DNA from 3 places in the Paenibacillus sp. B2(2019) genome. Region 2 is predicted to be linked to each of the others. Evidence: predicted binding sites of a transcription regulator. Region 2 holds the regulator's gene; each other region holds the start of a gene.

Region 1 (4,528 bases), on a different contig from region 2:
GGCGCTTGCTACCATAGATGATATCTTCACGTCTTATCATACCGGGCCCAATTCGGGGCAATGCAGGTACAATACCGAAGTAGCGGGCTAGGATGCTATCTTCTGGATTTGAGGAGGGGACATGAACCACATTAGATTCAGGTGATGTTGGATACAATAGATCTGCGCTAGCCTCAGCATCTGTTGTGGCGCCCATCGCTGGGTTTCCGGTAATTGGCGGATTCAATGCTCCGATGCTGCGATTTACCGTTGGCGGAACTTCTATAGCTGCCTGGCTATCGTATTTTTCCGGATCAAATACAAAAGTGAAAGAGAGTGTCTCCGGATCAACACCAGTACGCTCCACGAATCCCCAATAATAAGGTCGATCTGTAAGCATTCTGTCAGCTCTTGGCGATAGCTTCACAGTTACGTGAATGGGCGATACTTCAATAATGGAGCATTCTGTCGCCTCCAGATAATCCATTACATGTTTACGTACTTCCTGTGAGTTGAGGGTCATGTCGCAGTCTCACTTTCCTTTTTAATACCCTGAGTCAACTCACTTAGGGATTCACCGATATGATCAAGCTCATTTCGCAGCTCTTCATCGGAGCGGGATTCGAGCATGATTTTGTATAAACTTTTCTCCAGTGATTCTTTCTTCTCAAAACGCTCCAGAATCACATCCAGCCCGCCAATGACCATTTCGAACATATTGATCTTCTCGTGTAGCAGATGCAGAATATGTTCTTCAATCGTGCCCTGCGTGGACAAATTATAGATAACCACGTCATTTTCCTGACCTAACCGGTGCACCCGCCCAATCCGTTGTTCTACTCTCATGGGATTCCAAGGCAGATCAAAGTTGATCATATGGTGACAGAACTGCAGGTTAATGCCCTCACCACCCGCCTCAGTAGCGATCATGACTTGAGCACGACCGCGGAAGAGGTCCATCATCCAGTCCTTTTTACCACGATTCATCCCGCCGGAATAAGAAACACACATTAGCCCATGTTCGCGGAAATACTGAAGCAAATATTCTTGAGTCGCGCGATACTCCGTAAAAACGATGACCTTTTCATTCATTTCTTGAATGAGAGATAGTGTTGTTTCAGCTTTGGTATTGGTCTTAACCGTACGAAGTGTCTGCAATAGCTCCATCATCCGATCGCGTTTCGGCGAATCAGCAGGCAGCTTCTTGATCAGATTAACTAAAGTGATGAAGACGGCATCCCTACTGCTGCACACCTCACGCTGAAGCGTTACCAAGGAAAGCATGCTGCTAAGATTGCCGCCTGATTCCTGATACTGATCTTTAACAAAAGAAGTAACAGCGTCATATAATACTCTCTCTTCCTGTGAAAGAACTAGCGGAATATTACGGACTTTTCGTTTCGTAAAATTAACGGGACCTTCGCCACGCCGATTGCGGATCATCACCTTCGATAGCTCGTCTCTTAGCTGACCTTCATTCTTAGGTTGGCGTTTATCAACGACGAAATTCGAAGCAAAATCACCCTGATTTCCTAGTTGCCCCGGTTTCAGTAAAGTGATCAAATTAAATAGCTCGCCCAGATCATTCTGAACGGGAGTAGCGGTTAGGAGCAGGCAATATTTTTTGCGTAATTGCTGTACAAATAGATAATTGGTCGATTTCTTGTTCTTCAGCTTATGGGCTTCATCAATAATCAACATGTCATATTCATTTTCCAGCAGCATTTCTTTATGAGGATCGCGCTTCGCGGTATCCATAGATGCGACGACAATCGCATTTCCCCAGGAATATGCTTTTTTCTGTGCAACAGCAGAGATGCCAAACTTGGCATTCAGCTCGCGGACCCACTGCAATACGAGGGAAGCAGGTACCAGAATAAGCACTTTAGAGACTAGACCGCGGACAAGATATTCCTTGAGTACAAGTCCTGCTTCAATCGTCTTTCCTAGTCCAACCTCGTCTGCAAGAATCGCGCGGCCCGACATCTCAAACAAAACCTTATGCGCGGTATCGAGCTGATGAGGAAGCGGGGATAATCCGGATAAATGCTTCATGCATTGCAGCTCATCGAAGCTGGTTACTAGACCCGTTTGTTCACCTTGCACAGCAAGCTTGGACAGACGGTAGTCTCCCCACGGACCACCTTTATCTAGTTTAAGTTCTAGATCCTGCAGCCAATTCCGGTCAAAAGAAAGAGGAACAGGCAGTATAGGCGCTGACTTTCCACCTTTGTGAGGTAGAGAATTACGGAATAATTGCGTCATGGTACAGCCTCCTCAGGTGCTAATTTATATCATCATTCGTAGGAGTAGTATGCTCTTAAACAAGAGAATTCATAACCTTCTATTTTTCTTGATAGCCTTTAAAAAAGAGAGTAAAAGCGAGAAAACGCGGCAAGGTTTGCGATATTTCGGCTGCTTGACTCTATTTTCGAAAAAGACCTTCGATACAATATGTGGTATAGTTTAAAAGCTGACGCACACAATATATTGTGACAAAAGCATGAAAATGTGATTTTTTAAAGTGCGTAGCTGCTATTTGTTATTGACAAGATGAACTTCCTACATACACCCGTAAGACGGAAGATAAGTGTAAGGAAGTTTTTGTTGTGGGTCACAAAATGTACGCCCACACCTGAACTGGAACTAATATTTACTACATTGCGGGAGGTTTTTCTATTGGGTAAAGTGGAACGTAAGCAACGCCTTGAAGGGCTAAGTGAAAAAATATTTTTGGATCGTTATGCTTGGAAGGATGCCGACAGCAATAATGCTAAAGTGGGCGATGTTGTACTCGTTCTAACAAAAGATGATCCGAAGTTTCCCACGAAGGAAGTCGGAGAGATCGTAGAACGTAACGGCAGAATCGTAACCGTGAAGACGCGCAGCGGCGAACTTGTGAAATCAGATGTTGAAAAGCTGACGCTTAATATAGAAAAAACACCAGAGGAAATGTGGGATCGTCTGTCTACAGCTATGGCTTCTGTGGAGAAGACGCCTGAGCTTCAAGAAGAATGGGCGGGTAAATTCCGTTCGATTCTGGATGATTGGAAGCTCGTCCCGGGTGGACGAATTGCTGCTGGTGCAGGCGCTAGTGAAGAACTAACCCTGTTCAACTGTTATGTAATTCCTTCTCCAAAAGATAGCCGTGGCGGCATTATGCAAACGTTGGCTGAAATGACAGAAATTATGGCTCGTGGCGGCGGTGTAGGGATTAACCTATCCTCTCTACGACCACGCCGGGCAATTGTGAGAGGTGTTAATGGTTCTTCCAGTGGTTCTGTATCTTGGGGCGGTCTGTTTAGCTATACCACTGGATTAATTGAACAAGGCGGTAGCCGTCGTGGTGCACTTATGCTCATGATTAATGACTGGCATCCAGATGTGGAGGACTTCATTACCGTAAAGCAAACGATGGGTCAAGTTACGAATGCGAACCTTTCGGTATGTGTGAGCAATAGCTTTATGAAGGCTGTAAAAGAAAATCTGGATTGGGATCTCGTATTTCCGGATACTACAGATCCAGAGTACAACGATGTGTGGGATGGCGATCTAGACAAGTGGAAGGCTGCGGGCAAAAACGTTATTCATTATCGCACGGTTAAAGCGCGTGATGTGTGGCGCACCATTATTGAATCCGCTTGGAAATCCGCTGAGCCAGGCGTTGTGTTCATGGAATACTACAATCAGATGTCCAACAGCTGGTATTTTAATCCGATCATTTGTACGAACCCATGTGGGGAGCAAGGACTGCCAGGCTGGGGAGTCTGCAATTTGTCTGCTGTGAACCTGTCCAAATTCTACGATGAGAAGAATCATGATGTAGACTGGGAAGATCTCGCGACTACGACGCGTTATTCCGTACGTTTCTTGGACAATGTCATTGATAAGACGCCTTATCATTTCCCGGAAAATGAAGCGAATCAGAAAAACGAACGCCGTGTGGGTCTCGGAACGATGGGTCTTGCTGAGCTGATGATCAAATTGAACATCCGTTACGGTAGCCCGGAATCTTTGGCGTTTCTGGACAAGCTTTACGGCTTTATGGCTCGTGAAGCATACCTTGCTTCTGCAGAGATTGCTGGTGAGAAGGGATCCTTCCTAGCTTTTGACACAGAGAAATATTTAATGAGCGGTTTTATGAAAAATATGCTCGAAACGTATCCAGAGGTTGGTGAAGCGATTCGTAAACATGGCATGCGTAACGTTACAGTGATAACACAAGCACCTACAGGTAGCACAGGTACAATGGTAGGCACCTCGACAGGTATTGAGCCTTATTTCGCCTTTAAATATTTCCGTCAAAGTCGCCTTGGCTACGATGAGCAGTTCGTTCCAATCGCCCAAGAATGGCTTGAAGCTCATCCAGGTGAAGAGCTGCCAGACTATTTCGTGACTTCGATGGATTTGTCAGCTAAGGATCATATTCGTGCGCAAGCAGCGATTCAACGCTGGGTTGATAGCTCGATTTCCAAAACTGCAAACTGTCCATCTGACTTCACAGTAGAAGAGACGGCTGAGCTATATGAAATGGCCTTCGATCTGGGCT
Region 2 (4,528 bases):
TGGGTCCAATCAGCTGCTAATTCTGTAAGCTCATGCTCCCCAGAAAATAAGGTCAGAGGAAGAACTGTTCCTATTAATCCAAGTACTAATCCACCAATAGCAGCTTTGACGATTTTATAATTATCAAGCGGTTTGAGTACCTTATGAAAAAAAGATCCAAAAAACTCGTATAATTTGGCCAGCAATACCCCGATAAGGATAAGCGGGATGATCGCCATGATTTCTTTTACACCGATGGATGCCGGACCAAAATCAGCTATAGTAAATTTTCTGTTATCGATTTTGGATAAAAATACAAATACACCAAAACCTGCAGCCGTCGTTATGGAATACACGAGTGTCTTGATCAGTTTTATAAATTTTGGATCTTTCCGATCTTCAAAGAATGTAGTCACTCCATATAGCGGTGATCTAAAAATCATGCCAATTGTAGTCTCAACACTGTACTCGATAATGATATCTTCGTATTCGTTGACAACAGGTTTTTTCTTAACTCTAGACTTCAAAGCATCTCCTGCCCATGTAGAAAGACCTCCTACAATGCCAACTAAAGCCGCCTCAGGACCAAGACTAGCTCCAAAAGAAAGAACACAAAGCGCAGTGATCGCGCTCTTAATTCCTGAACTATAATCAATTCTTTTGGTTTCCTTAAATTCTCCTAATACAGCCTCCATATTACGAGGATAATCACCAAAGTACTTCTGACATAATCCTACCAAGATCCCTCCGACTAAACACACGATGATGGTCCAATATTGAACATCAATCACACTCGGTAAAGAATCCCATAAAAAATGAGTCGTTAACGAAGTAACCGCTAAAAAGCTCCATGTCAGAAGCCCTGCAACTCCTCCGATGATGATGCTATATAAAACAAAACGACTTAATCCTAAAAATTTCCTCATCTTGTACTTATCCTCCTTCCGTCAAAACTCAACCTTGATTGCTGGATTTATTGGTTTTGAATTGAATAAGAACTTGAGTATACCATAAAATTACTGATCATCATCATGCATGGCGCACCAAAATGGCTCTCCCGGTGATACTAACGGAGCATCCCAAGTCGTCAACTGCACATGCCCGTCAGGTCTTTGATATCTTCCCCCTTCGTTTACAGCATGCATATTGCGGTTACCATTCTTCATGACGAACAGCGGAGATACCCATTGCCCCATCTTCCCAAGCTCCCAACGGTTTGGATTATCTACAACCAAGTTGATCGACATCCAACCCGCTTCCGGTAATCTGAAAGCTTGTTTGTCCTTCCACAGCAGGGTGACATCCATCAGGTCGCATGATGTCCAATTGAGAAAGTGTTAAACAGCCAATTAAATATTTCGTCCCCATTTCGTCCCCAACGCATTTTTTTCCAATCAACTTAATAACAATTGAAGTAACGATAAAAGCCAACTATAAGGGTATTTCTGACGTTTAAGTTGGCTTTTATCCACTTCATTTATCAATTCAGTATTTGATTCCAAAATCATCGGGAAACTGATCAAAAGTCGCATAAACAGCAAAAAAAACGGCATTTCTGCCGTTTCTTTAGGATGGACTCTCAGGGGCTCGAACCCTGGACAAATAGATTAAGAGTCTACTGCTCTACCAACTGAGCTAAGAGTCCATATGAAGTTTGGTGGAGCCAAGGGGGATCGAACCCCTGACCTCATCGCTGCCAGCGATGCGCTCTCCCAGCTGAGCTATGGCCCCAAACTTAAATTTTCAGATGTATGTAATCACACATTCTAAAATTTAGTTCGGTGTATTTAAATGATTCTGAAAAACTCAAGCGCCGTAGGCGACTCCTATATAATATAAAAAATCGCCTTCGCTGTCAACACTTTTTTTCAGTCATTAGACTAGCCACAACCCTACAATCTGTCCAGATCCCCAGTGCTCTTAGATAACAGACCCTTCAGTTCCTTCATAAACATGTTAATGTCCTTGAACTGGCGGTATACGGACGCAAAGCGAACGTAGGCGACTTCATCTACTGGATAGAGCTGTTCCATAACCAATTCACCGATCTGTTGGCTCTCTACCTCAGCTACGGCGATGCCGCGTAAGGATTTCTCCACCTCAGAGACGATCTTCTCTAGACGTTCTACAGAGACGGGGCGTTTCTCGCAAGCACGAATAAGACCACGCAGAATTTTATCACGGCTGAATTCCTCACGGCTGCCGTCTTTTTTGATCACGATTAACGGTGTTTCCTCGATCATTTCAAAGGTTGTAAACCGTTTGCTGCAACGCTCACATTCACGCCTGCGGCGGATGGACTTATTCTCATTCGCTGGTCGCGAGTCGAGTACTTTAGTATTTGTGTGATCGCAGTAAGGGCATTTCATAAGCTTCATCACTTCCTATTACATAATGTTTTTTGTCCCGGTATGTTAAACATCCGGCTTTTAAAAGGCTATTTCATTTTTTCCAGAAATCACCGTTTTTTTATTGTAATGATTATGGCAAGTCCGGCACATAATACAGTTACCAACAGAGGAGGTGAACAGCAATGAGCCAAAACAACAGCTCCAATAACCTTGTAGCTCCAAATTCCCGCGGTGCTTTGGAACAACTTAAATATGAAGTTGCCCAAGAACTCGGAATCACGCTTTCCCCAGATGGTTACAATGGCAATAAAACTTCTTATGAAAATGGTTCGATCGGTGGTTACATCACTAAACGTCTTGTAACCCTGGCAGAACAACAATTGGCAGGTCAATTCAAATAACCTGTCCACATAAGCTTACTGAAAGAAGTATTAAACGACTCACAGGTCGTTTAATGCTTCTTTTTATTCATAACACGGTTTTAGAATTCATTGTAAATATCCGTGTACTGATCATAGTAATAGTTGACGCGCTGTACATAATGACGGGTTTCACCAAATGGAATATCCTTAATCGTGGCATCCGTTCCATCCCAGATCCCCTCATCCAGCCATTTTTGAACTTTACCCGGTCCAGCATTATATGCAGCGATAATCGCTGTACGTTTACCTTCGAATTGACGGGATAATGTTGAAAGATACCAGGTACCTAGTTCAATATTTGCTGATGGTTCATGCTTTAGCTCCTCCATAGATACATCAGGAAGCTTGGCCTTTTCAAGGGCCCATTTGGCGGTATCCGGCATAAGCTGCATTAAACCTATAGCACCTTTTTTGGATTCTCGTCCAGTTTTGAAGTTCGTTTCCACTCGGATAATCGAAGCAACTAGAAATGGGTCCATATCGTACGTAATGCTGTGCTTACGGATCTCATCTTTATAATGGATCGGATAAAACCAGGACATCCAGTTCGTACTCAGAAACAATATCGCAGTAAAACCAATGAATAACAGAAGAAGGACTCTTTTTTTACGTAACCATTTCATGATAAGCCCAGCCTGTCCCAAAGAACAGCAACCTGTTGCTCAGTGTGCGCAAGTTCGCCACTGTTGTCAATGATATAGTCCGCTTTGTTACGCTTCGCTTCAATATCCATCTGTGCATTTAAGCGTGCTTCTGCTTGTTCTAAAGAAAGTCCGTTACGTTCCATTAATCGAGCGATTTGCACTTCACGAGGCACGTAGACCACCAGTATTTCATGGAACATGTTCTCGAGTCCTGATTCGAAAAGAAGAGGGATATCCACAATTGTTAACTTCTTTGGATCTTCTTCCTCCATGCTGTTCATACGTTCTTTAATCTCCCGCCGGATTGCGGGATGCGTCAGATTGTTCAGGGCTTGCAGGGCCGCCGGGTCTTGAAATACAATGTCCCCCAGCTTGCCCCTATTCAGTGTGCCATCCGAAGAGAGGATCTCGCTTCCGAATTGTTTCACAGCCGCAGCCAGCACCTCATGACCGGGGAGCATAACTTCTCTGGCGATCACATCCGCGTCAACCAGTCTCGCTCCCTTGCTCACAAGCAGTGCGGACACTGTGCTTTTTCCGGATGCAATGCCTCCGGTTAAGCCAATAATCATGTACTCACCTCATAATAGCTTCAGTATTCCCATTGTAATTAATAATAACGCGGGTAGTGCAGCAGCATGCTTCATCCAGTAGTTCCCGGCGAACCTTAATCCAGTCTTCATGCCCAGCAATAAAAATGTACCACTAAACAGAGCAATTGTAAGTGATGTCCATATCGGATTGAACCCAAGTAGTGCCGCGCCAAGTCCAGCTCCAAAAGCATCTAGAGAGAGGGCAATCCCGAGCAGCATAGCCTCCATCGAAGAAATACTCCCGGAATCATCCATATCTGCAGATGACGGAGTACGTAAGATCTGTACAACAATCCCCAACCGTCGTAACTCAAGGGAAAAGACAGCCGACTTTACCTGCTCAGGAGCCATGGCAACCTGTTCTGCAACATCTTCAGTATTAACAGCTACCTCTGCCCAAGCTTCTGTGGATAGCGCATTTTCTTCACTACCTACTTTACGCTCACCTGTCTGTTCCTTCTCTTTCTGCATTAGCATCTGGACGAGCGACCAGCACCCCATGAGCACGAGTATAACAGCACCAACCTCAGAAGCTGCAT
Region 3 (4,528 bases), on a different contig from region 2:
AGCTTCTGGTGTAGCTCACGCTGCTCGTCATCTGGTAGCCCGTCAAAGATCTCCTGCGCCAGCACACCGACATATACGCCATGGATGCTCTCATCCCGCAGAATAAGGTCGATGATCTCACCGCTGCATGTCATTTTGCCTTGGCCAGCTAGATAAAGCGGGTAGAAGAAGCCACTGTAGAACAAGTAGCTCTCGAGCAGCACTGAGGCTGCCATGGCAAGGTACAGATCTTTGGGTGAATCTATTTTTTTGTAATATTGTGATATGGTCTCTGCCTTGAACTGCAGATAAGGGTTCTCTTCAACCCAGCGGAACACACTGTCAATCTCCTCTGTGGAGGACAAAGTGGTGAAAATGCTACTGTACGATTTGGCGTGAATCTGTTCCATCATGCCCATAAAGCCAAGCACAGCCTTGCGCTGAAGACCTTCGACATGCTCCATAATCTGCGGCATACCTACTCCGCCTTGAATCGTATCCAGCAGCGTGAGTCCGCCGAGTACCTTCATATAGGAGTCCTTTTCTTGCTCACTGAGCGTGAGCCAGGACATTTTATCATCGGATAATGGAATTTCATCGTCCGTCCAGAATTGCATAATGTTCTGATTCCAGAACATCAATGAGAAATCGTCGTCAGGACGGTTCCAGTTAACGGCTTGAATAGCGGTCATAATATGGCAATCTCCTTTTCTGCGGCTATAGCCTTCCAGTTAGATCGAGCAGGTGAGGCATTCCTCAACGGACAGCTTTTTGGTCCGGGTGTAATATAGCGACTTCAGGCCTTTATGCGCCGCGTACAGATAGGAGCGTGCCAGTTCTCTGGTGGAGACATCGCTGTTCACATGCAGAACGGTCGAGATGCCCTGGTCGATGTGGGGCTGAATTTCCGCGATCAAATCGATCACCTTGAACTGATCCATTTGGTAAGCTGATTTATAGAAAAATACATTGTCTGGACGCAGGTACGGCATTGGATAGTAAGTCGTCGAATTAGCATAAGTCCGTGTCTCAATCTGCTCTACAATAGGCATAACGCTTGAAGTAGCATTTTGAATATAGGAAATGCTGGCTGTCGGTGCAATTGCCAAACGGTAAGCATGGTACAGCCCATTTGCTTTTACTGCATCCTGCAGTTGTTCCCAGTCCGCAGGGGATGGGATGAAAATATCTCCGAACAACTCTTGTACTCTTGGCGTTACAGGGCGGTAATCCGTAGTCAGGTAACGCTCGAAATAAGCTCCTGTAGCATAATCAGAAGCCTCAAATCCATGGAAAGACCGGCCGGTTGCAGCAGCGATCTCCATGCTTTTCTCCAGTGAATGGTAGTTCATGGTCATGAAGAAGGTCCGGGCAAAATCGCGAGCCTGTTCGCTCTCATAAGCGATCTTGTTCTTGGCTAGATAGCCGTGCAGATTCATGACGCCGAGACCGACGGAGTGCATCTCTTTGTTAGCTTTGGCTACGCCTGGGGCATTGGAGATGCTGGTCATATCGCTGACTGCAGTCAAGGCGATCATGCCTTCATGTACCGATTCACGGATTTTGCCATGCTCCATCACGTTGACAATGTTCAAGGAAGCCAGATTGCAGCTTACATCACGGCGGATGATATCTTCCTGTCCGTAATCAGCAATTTCTGAGGTCTCCTGCAGCTGGAAGATTTCCGTGCAGAGGTTGGACATTTTGATCTGTCCAACGTTTTTCAGGGCATGGGCCTCATTGGCGTTGCTCTTGTTCATGATATATGGATAGCCAGATTCCAGCTGGATCATGGCGATTTTGGTCAGCATATCCCGTGCGCTCATGGCCTTTCTCTTTTTGACACGTGGATCGGCTAGCAGCTTATCGTACATTTCATCCAAATCCATGTCATCAAGATGCGTGCCGTAAGCCTTGTAAACACTGTAAGGGGCAAATACATGGAGCGGTTCATTGTCCTTCGCCAGCTTATAGAAGCGATTCGGAATGATCAGGCCGATGGACAGGGTTTTGAGTCTTGTTTTTTCGTCGGCGTTGATCTTCTTACTGTCGAGAAATTCAAGAACATCCCATCCAAAAATGTTGTAGTAGGCGGCTCCAGAACCTTTACGTTGACCCATCTGGTCAGCATAGGAGAAGCCGTCTTCCATCAGCTTGAGCACAGGTATAATGCCCTTCGCCGCATCCTCGACACCCTTGATTGTCTCTCCGCGGGAACGGAGCTTGGACAGGTTGACAGCCACACCACCGCCGATCTTCGACAGCTGCATGCAGGTATTGAGCACATAGTTGATCGAATTAAGCGAGTCATCCATTTCGATAAGGAAGCAGGAGACAAGCTCACCGCGACGGCTCTTGCCGGCATTTAAGAAGGTTGGGGTCGCTGGCTGCAGACGCTGCTCCATCATCGAACGGGCAAGCATGCCAGCAGTAGCGGCATTCCCGCGTCCTAGGTGAAGGGCAACTGCCGCCACACGGTCCGGATAATGCTCCAGATATTGCTTGCGGTCATTGCTTTTTACAGCGTAATCCGTATAGAACTTCGAAGCTGCCATATAGGATGGAAAGCTGAAGTTGTAAGAATGGGTAATTTGGTAGACATCTTCAATCTCAGCCAAGCTGTACTGTTCGTAAAAATTTTCGTAGAAATCCTGTTCAATCATATAATCAACCTTGGCTTTTGTATTCGCAAAAACCAGGCTCCGCCGTTCTACATCCCGCATAAATTCGGCTACTGCCTCAAGGTCTTTATCCAATTGAAAGAAACCACTTTCGTCTCTCTTCATCAACATGTTGTTTAGTTCAATATGCCGCAACTCGGCTCACCTCCTGTTTAATTCGTTCCACATCACCAAATGTGCCCGATAGCTCAAATTTACCGATAACTGGTACATTGTACCGATCTGCAATCAAGTCTGCGCTATGCGCGAACAGCTCGCCCCAGTTCTTGTTGCCGCTGGCGGCGATGCCTTTCAAATTGGAATAATTGTTCTTCAAGAAAGTAGACACCTTCTCTGGAATCTGTCCAAAGCCGGTGGTATATGTAATAAGCACATAGGGCTCGTCAATGGTCATATGCTCTTCAATCTGCACAGCTGGCAGCTTAAGCTTACCAATGAAGCGTTTGACGTTTCCGGTTTTTGAATCGTATGCGACTAGCATGGAGTCTCTCCCCCTGTATATATTACTGTAAAGATTGAATAGATAGCTATAAATACTGGAAAATCATATGCATACTATATTTAGTGTGCGTTGTTTATTTTAATCACTATATGTTGAAAAGTCAACATGAAAAGTGCTTCCTAACTAGTTGGAAATTGGTCTAGTAAACGCTCTATTAAAGTGTTGATATCCCGGAAATACGCAGGTTGGAACGGTTTGCTAAGGCAGCTGTACTGTTTTTCGTGCTGGATGGTGCTGCATCTTTTTTATCATGACAAATTAGCGTCACTCCGTTGAGCAGAACTGTAATAAGAGTAAGATTAGCTGTATTCACTGTATGTTCAGGCAAGCGGAATTGAGGTTTACTAGAGGGGAACAAGACCAATGAAGGAGGAGATAGGTTATGACTCAAGCGATGCAGCGCCAGCAAGCGGTAACTATCCATAAAAATGAGGTGTTCGCTTTAACCGCAGAGCAGCTTCAACCTCAGCTTATTTACCGGGATTGTAAACCGAAGCAGATAATCCGGGTTGTAAAGAATGAACTAGCGGTGCATGGCTGGCAGTCAGAATCGATTCAAGGTGCAGAGTCTCTTTCTGCCATTGCTTTTGGTAAAGGGGAGGAGGTTATTCTAGATTTCGGAGAGCATCTAGTGGGAAGGCTGGCGATTCGGATTATTCCAATAGGTAGTCCCCCGGATGCTCCGTTACATCTGCAGATCACCCTCGGGGAAATGCCGGTGGAGATGGCTGAATCCTTTTCTGAGTATGACGGATGGCTAAGCAGCTCGTGGTTACAGGAAGAGCGAGTTCATCTGGATATACTGCCTTCATCACTAAATCTGGATCGTCGATACAGCTTTCGGTATGTAAAGCTTAAGGTACTTGATACGTCACCGAAGTATAAAGTATCCTTTGCTGAAATTAGTTGTACAGCGGAAACTTCGGCTGACCGCTCCCTTCAGGCTCCGTTGGGCCACACAGATCCTGAACTGCAAGCCATTGATGAAGTCAGCGTGAAGACGCTGGAAGAATGTATGCAGGAGGTCTTCGAAGATGGACCTAAGCGGGACCGAAGACTGTGGCTTGGTGACCTGCGGCTTCAGGCGCTGGCCAATTACGAAACGTTTTCGGGCAATGATCTGGTTAAGCGATGCCTGTACTTGTTTGCAGCTTATCCGGATGAGCGGGGTCGGATCACGGCTAACTTGTTCATGAAACCCCAGGTCATACCTGACGATACGTATCTCTATGATTATTCACTCTTTTTTGTATCTACACTTCATGATTATTACTTGGCTACAGATGACCGGAACACGCTGGAGGAGCTGTGGCCATCTGCTTATCGGCAGATAGAGCTGGCTTTAGAACGATTGGACGAGCGTGGC

Evidence for each region. The regulator NrdR, encoded in region 2, represses ribonucleotide reductase genes. The targets are predictions, from matches to a motif close to AACACNATATATNGTGTT.
Region 1: a site for NrdR is predicted at 2,459-2,476, ahead of PAENI_RS01405 (adenosylcobalamin-dependent ribonucleoside-diphosphate reductase). Genes of this name have one in related genera too.
Region 3: a site for NrdR is predicted at 3,212-3,229, ahead of nrdI (class Ib ribonucleoside-diphosphate reductase assembly flavoprotein NrdI). Genes of this name have one in related genera too.

What each region holds. Positions count from the first base shown of each region.
Region 1 covers NZ_VTZR01000002.1:227,079-231,606, forward strand. Annotated here, with positions in the region: gene PAENI_RS01395 (YqhG family protein) at 1-502, opposite strand, end outside; gene PAENI_RS01400 (DEAD/DEAH box helicase) at 499-2,244, opposite strand; gene PAENI_RS01405 (adenosylcobalamin-dependent ribonucleoside-diphosphate reductase) at 2,659-4,528, shown strand, end outside.
Region 2 covers NZ_VTZR01000017.1:340,123-344,650, reverse strand. Annotated here, with positions in the region: gene PAENI_RS15850 (chloride channel protein) at 1-905, opposite strand, end outside; gene PAENI_RS15845 (hypothetical protein) at 996-1,226, opposite strand; tRNA gene PAENI_RS15840 (tRNA-Lys) at 1,552-1,624, opposite strand; tRNA gene PAENI_RS15835 (tRNA-Ala) at 1,635-1,710, opposite strand; gene nrdR (transcriptional regulator NrdR) at 1,872-2,348, opposite strand; gene PAENI_RS15825 (alpha/beta-type small acid-soluble spore protein) at 2,513-2,731, shown strand; gene PAENI_RS15820 (lytic transglycosylase domain-containing protein) at 2,812-3,375, opposite strand; gene coaE (dephospho-CoA kinase) at 3,372-3,968, opposite strand; gene PAENI_RS15810 (MntP/YtaF family protein) at 3,978-4,528, opposite strand, start outside.
Region 3 covers NZ_VTZR01000012.1:17,604-22,131, reverse strand. Annotated here, with positions in the region: gene nrdF (class 1b ribonucleoside-diphosphate reductase subunit beta) at 1-671, opposite strand, end outside; gene nrdE (class 1b ribonucleoside-diphosphate reductase subunit alpha) at 711-2,795, opposite strand; gene nrdI (class Ib ribonucleoside-diphosphate reductase assembly flavoprotein NrdI) at 2,782-3,141, opposite strand; gene PAENI_RS09625 (alpha-L-rhamnosidase-related protein) at 3,545-4,528, shown strand, end outside.